One region of the Sedimentibacter sp. genome, then DNA from elsewhere that is predicted to be linked to it. Evidence: riboswitches for the same ligand, from Rfam matches in the RefSeq annotation. Region 1 holds a riboswitch; the other holds the start of a gene.
The links. A riboswitch is a leader RNA that binds a small molecule or an ion and turns the genes downstream of it on or off. The one in region 1 is predicted to bind cobalamin.
Positions count from the first base shown of each region.

Region 1 (3,128 bases):
AGAACGCAACGCATCAAGCTGTTTCACGTAATCATTCTTTCTTTCGCTGTAATCTTCGCCCTTGTAACCTATTTTTGCAGCCGCGCAAAGTCCAGCAAGATACCCTTCAACCATTGCTGCACTGGCTTCTTCCACTCCGGTGGCATCTCCTGCCGCAAATACATTTTCTACTGTTGTTTCGTAGTCCTCGTTTCTCAAGGGAACAAGACCGCTGAGCTGCGGAACGTACTTCATCTGGCATCCCCTCATGGACAACAGCTCATTAAGAGGAGTGAGGCCTACGGATATGCACATGACATCTGCATCAAATTCAATCTCTGTGCCTTCAACCGGATTGAACCTTTCGTCAACCTGGCACACTATGGCTTTTTCAAGGCTGTTTTTTCCTATTGCTTCCTTCACTGTGTGGGAAGTGAGAATCGGCACGCCCATTCTTCTTATTTTGGAAGCATGCACAAGGTATCCGCCTATTTTCGGCGCCGCATCAAGAATTGCCTTAACCTCAACTCCTGCCTGCATGAGCTGGTAGCTTACAATCAGCCCTATGTTTCCGGCTCCTACCATTAAAACCTTGTCGCCCGGCTTGATGCCGTATACGTTCATGAGAGTCTGTACAGCACCTGCACCGTAAATGCCCGGAAGATCGTTGTTGGGAAATGCCAGCGCCTTCTCAAATGCTCCCGTGGCTACCACAACAGCCTCAGGTTTTATCTTGAAATAATTGTCTTCCTTGTGCAAAGCCGTCACAGTTCCGTCCTCATACATTCCTACAACAGTGGTATCTGTTAGTATTTCGACGTTTTCTTTGTACTTGTCAAGTTCCTTCAATAATATTCCTGTAATATCTATACCACGTGTTGAAGCGTATTGTTTCTCAGAGCCAAAAAACATGTGTGTCTGCTTAACAAGCTGACCTCCGAGATTCTTGTTTCTCTCAACTATCAAAACCTTTGCTCCGGAGGACGCGGCGCTTATGGCAGCACAAAGACCTGCAGGGCCTCCTCCTATAATCAACAGCTCTGTATGTTTCATACTATCACTCCCTTGCCTTCCTGAGTTTCGACTATCATTCCTTCCTCCAGATCAGTAACGCATGTCTTCACGTTGGCTGTTCCGTTTACGGTCATCAGACATGACGAACAGTTGCCGATTGCACAGTAAAATCCTCTGGGTCTGTGCAGGAACAAGCTTTTTCCGAGCACCTTCACACCGGCGGCATGAAGAGCTGCTGCTATTGTTTCGCCTTCGTATCCTTCCACTTCCTGTCCATTGAAGGTGAATTTGATTTTATTCCCTCTCTGGAACTGAAGAATAGGATGTTGTTCAATTCTCATAACATCACTCCTTTAAATATGTTGGATGTCCTAATCTATGCAATTAGCATGCCAAAGGAATAAAAACATAAATGTGTAAAATACCCGATAGTTGGAGGACAATGTTGTTTTTATGCGTCGGTTTTCCGACGCAGCGTCGGATTTATGACAAACATATTTGAAGGATATAAAAATCGCCTTCCGAATACGCTAGATTTCTGCCCCTTATACGTATAAACAATAATTGCTCCATGGAATACAGGTTGACAAAAAAACCAGTTGATGATAATCTAGTAGTAATCAAATATTGGTTTCATGTTCTGCCAATAGGCAGCTAAGAGGGAAGCAGGTAAAAATCCTGCGCGGTCCCGCCGCTGTATGCATGTAGTTGCTTTCATATCCACTTTTCGGGAAGGAGAAAGCAATGCAAATGTGCAAGCCAGAAGACCTGCATGAAGCTGATCACACCAACGGGTAATTGGTCAAGTGATACAGAGCATATTTTTACAGTAAATACGGACTGTGGTTAATAGCCGCAGTTTTTTTATGCTGACAAGGGAGGAACATTATGAATGTAATCAAAAGAGACGGAAGGCTCATCGAGTTTGACAAGAGCAAGATATCAGACGCAATTCTGAAAGCAATGAACCACACGATAACAGGTCTGGATGTGCAGCTGGCAAAGGACATTGCCCAGGACATTTCGGACAGCACAAAAGAGATCATTTCCGTTGAACAGATTCAGGACCTGGTTGAAAAGAAACTCATGGCCAGCAAGAGAAAGGATGTTGCAAAGGAGTACATCATTTACAGAAACAAAAGAAATATAGCCAGGGGCCGCAGGCAGTACGACATCTACATGGACATAGTCAACACAGTTCCAAATGACGTCACCAGAGAAAATGCAAACATGAACGCTGATACCCCGGCAGGAATGATGATGAAATTTGCAAGCGAATCATCCAAACCTTTTGTGGATGACTGCCTTCTTTCCGAAAAATCCAAAACCTTCGTTGACAATAACTACATACATGTGCACGACAAGGATTACTACCCCACAAAATCGCTGACTTGCCTGCAGCACCCTTTGGACTACATCCTCACAAACGGCTTCAGGGCCGGGCACGGCTCAAGCAGGCCTGCAAAAAGAATTGAGACAGCGTCCATAATAGGCTGCATTTCCATGGAGCAGATTCAAAACGAAATGCACGGCGGCCAGTCAATACCGGCATTTGATTTTTACCTGGCTCCATACGTCAGATTGACTTACGTGGAGGAGGTAAAAAAAATAGAAGAACTTTTAAACATAGATTTAAGTTCTCTTTATGATGAGATAATCGACGATTATGCTGAGACAACCCTTGACAATCTTGAAGGAGTTAAAAGGTACAAGCAGCAGGCAATAAATTCTGCCGTGAAGCGAGTTCACCAGTCCATGGAGGCGTTCATCCACAACATGAACACCATCCATTCCAGAGGCGGAAACCAGGTGGTGTTCAGCTCCATAAACTATGGAACAGATACAAGCGCCGAAGGAAGATGCATCATAAGAGAAGTATTGAAGTCCACGTACCATGGAGTTGGAAACGGTGAAACGCCAATATTCCCCATTCATATCTGGAAGAAAAAAAGAGGTGTAAACTACCTGCCTGAAGACAGGAACTACGACTTGTACAAGTATGCCTGCAAGGTTTCAGCCAGAAGGTTCTTTCCAAACTTCCTGAACCTTGATGCTTCATTCAACATTCATGAGGGCTGGAGCGCAGAGGACCCCAGGAGATTCGAGAAGGAAACAGCCACCATGGGATGCCGAAC
Region 1 covers NZ_JBCFAS010000001.1:775,325-778,452, forward strand. Annotated here, with positions in the region: gene AAGU76_RS03745 (NAD(P)/FAD-dependent oxidoreductase) at 1-1,032, opposite strand, end outside; gene AAGU76_RS03750 ((2Fe-2S)-binding protein) at 1,029-1,334, opposite strand; cobalamin riboswitch at 1,612-1,784, shown strand; gene AAGU76_RS03755 (anaerobic ribonucleoside triphosphate reductase) at 1,882-3,128, shown strand, end outside.

Region 2 (3,128 bases), on a different contig from region 1:
TTTATCTGTTCCAGGTTGTGGCGAAGTCCTATCTCAAAGTCATTGGGGTCGTGGCATGGAGTTATTTTCAATGCACCTGTTCCTTTTTCCATGTCTGGGTACTCATCTCCGATTATGGGAATTTCTCTTCCAACCAGAGGAACAATTACTTTCTTTCCTATGAGGTGCTTGTATCTTTCATCTTCCGGATGGGCGGCTATGGCCACGTCTCCGAATATTGTCTCAGGCCTTGTGGTTGCGACAACGAAGTACTCATCAGGATTTTCAACGTATGGGTATTTTACATAGTAGTACTTGCCCGGTATGTCCTCGTGCTCAACCTCTGCGTCTGACAGTGTAGTCTGGCAGTCGGGGCACCAGTTAATTATCCTGTTTCCTCTGTAAATCAGTCCCTTTTCATAAAGCTTTATGAAAAATTCAACTACGGCTTCGTTGCAGCCTTCATCCATGGTGAATCTTTCTCTTGACCAGTCGCATGAATTGCCCAGCTTCTTAACCTGCTTTACGATTCTTCCGCCGTATTCTTCCTTCCACTGCCATGCACGTTTTAAGAATTCTTCCCTGCCGATATCTTCCTTGGATTTTCCTTCTTCCTTCTTGAGCCTTTCAACTACCTTAACCTCCGTAGCTATGCTGGCGTGGTCGGAGCCCGGAAGCCACAAGGCTTCATAGCCCTGCATCCTTTTCCATCTTGTGAGTACATCCTGCAGAGTCATGTCAAGAGCATGCCCCATGTGAAGCTGTCCTGTTATGTTCGGAGGAGGCATCACTATGGTGAAGGGTTTTTTGTCCTTGTTCACTTCTGCCTTAAAGCAGTTTTCTTCCATCCAAATATCATAAATCTTGTCTTCAAATTCTTTTGGATTGTACTTGCTGGGTATGTTTGTTGTCATAATATATATTCCTTTCATCATAATATAGATTCAAATTTTTGTTTCAGTATTGCATAGCTTCGCAGTTTCGTTCACCAATTTATCAGCTCGCTGCGCTCGCATAAGCCGGGAACTCATTGCGGTTGACCTGCCGCTGTCGGGCATACAAAAAGCGGGTGTTCTCCTCACAAAAGGACGAGAAAACCCGCGGTACCACCTAATTTCCATTACGGCTCTTAATTGTATAACGGAATAACCGTTTAATCCTACTTTAGTTCGGATTAAATGCTCCAAAGCTACCTTCGGCACACATGTACTTATGAAACCTTTCAACCGGCGGGTTTCACTCTCTGGAAAGTTTATGAGCCTACTCCTCTTCATCACAGCATCATATTTAATTACTTACCATAATATTAAAATAATGTTTATTTGTCAATAACTATTTGAGCAATTTGTACGCGGATTTACATAATCAATTGACAATCATAATATTTTATAATATACTTGAGGCAATTAAACATCTTTCGATATTGGTGCGCCTTTGGCAATAATAGGGAATTGGGTTTGAATCCCAAACAGTCCTGCTGCCGTAATGAGAGAGCGGTTTTTTATGCTTTTAGCAACCACTGGATTTTCCGGGAAGGTAAAAAACAGCTATGACCTCTGAGTCGGAAAACCTGCCAGTATTATTTGCGTAAATACCGCAAATGCTATGCATTCCAGGAAGAAGGGCGATAGCTTACAGTAACAGTTGGACTCATAAGTCTGTGGTAATTACGTTTCGGCAATCCGAAACGTTTTTTTATTGTTCAGACAGTCAGACTAATCGATTCGTATTTGCAGGGATGTTTAAAATACATCGGAGGTAATATATGAAAAAGAAATTAGCAGCAGCCGTGGTAATGTTGGTTATCATGGCATCAGCAACCGCATGTTCCAAGTACATGCCGCAGGAAAAACCGGTTCAGAGCGCTTCAAAGGAACCAGCGCAGGAAACACAGCAGAAGGCGGAGCTTCCCACAGAAGACAGAGCCGGAAACAAGATAGAAATACCTGAAAATGTGGAAAAGATAATTTCCATGTCTCCATCAAACACCGAGATAATCGTTGCCCTGGGTCTTGGAGACAAGATTATAGCAACCGACAAATATTCAAGAGATATTGAAGGTCTCCCGGAAGGCATACCCTACTTTGACATGATGACTCCGGACGTGGAGCAGCTTGTTGCTCTTGAACCTGACCTGATAATTGCTTCAGGCATGAGCAAGAAAGACGGAAACGACCCCTTCAAGCCGGTTAAGGATCTTGGCATATGCATGGCTTACATTCCTTCAAGCAGCAGCATGGATGGCATATATGAAGACATAATGTTCCTGGCAAATTCCCTTCATGCAAAGGAAAAAGGGCAGGAGCTTGTCGAAGGAATGAAGGTGAAGATTGATGAAATCAAAAAACTTTCGGCCAATGTGAAGGAAAAGAAGACCATATACTTTGAAATAGCCGCAATGCCCAACCTTTACAGCTTCGGCAGCGGTGTGTTCCTCAATGAGATGATTGAAATAATCGGTGCAGAAAATGTTTTTAAGGACCAGGAAAAATGGATTTCAGTATCGGACGAATCCGTTTTAGCAGCAAATCCGGACGTGATACTGACAAATGTAAGTTATGTGGAAAACCCCACGGAAGAAATAAAGTCAAGAGCCGGCTGGGACAGCATGGAAGCTGTCAAGAACAACCAGGTATTTTATATTGACAACACATCAAGTTCACTTTCAAACCACAATGTGGTTAAGGCACTGCAAGAGATTGCTGAAGCCGTATATCCTGAAGTTTATGTGAAATGAGCACAAGAATAAAGGTTATCATATCCGTCGTAATCTGCATAATAGTAGTGATGATGGGCATAGGACTGGGAAGCATTTATGTTCCCGGAAGCCATATAATAAATATAGCGGCCAACAAGCTCTTCTCATATCCCCTTAGCTCGGATGTTAAATCAGTTTCGGTTTCAATTGTGTGGAACCTGAGGCTGCCCAGAACAATTCTGGCATTTCTTGTGGGAGGGGCCTTGGCTGTAAGCGGCACTGTAATGCAGTCGGTTCTTAAAAACCCTCTGGCATCGTCCTATACACTGGGAGTTTCTTCCGGAGCGTCATTGGGAGCTGCCTTTGTCATAGTCACGGGATTTTCAATACCGCTGATTGGACCTTTCACGCTTCCTTTGGTAGGCCTCACTTTTGGTCTTCTGACTGTTTT
Region 2 covers NZ_JBCFAS010000003.1:258,529-261,656, reverse strand. Annotated here, with positions in the region: gene AAGU76_RS13050 (valine--tRNA ligase) at 1-893, opposite strand, end outside; T-box leader at 1,061-1,265, opposite strand; cobalamin riboswitch at 1,387-1,572, shown strand; gene AAGU76_RS13045 (ABC transporter substrate-binding protein) at 1,745-2,716, shown strand; gene AAGU76_RS13040 (iron ABC transporter permease) at 2,713-3,128, shown strand, end outside.
Region 2: linked by a shared signal. The riboswitch ahead of AAGU76_RS13045 (ABC transporter substrate-binding protein) and the one ahead of AAGU76_RS03755 (anaerobic ribonucleoside triphosphate reductase) in region 1 are both predicted to bind cobalamin.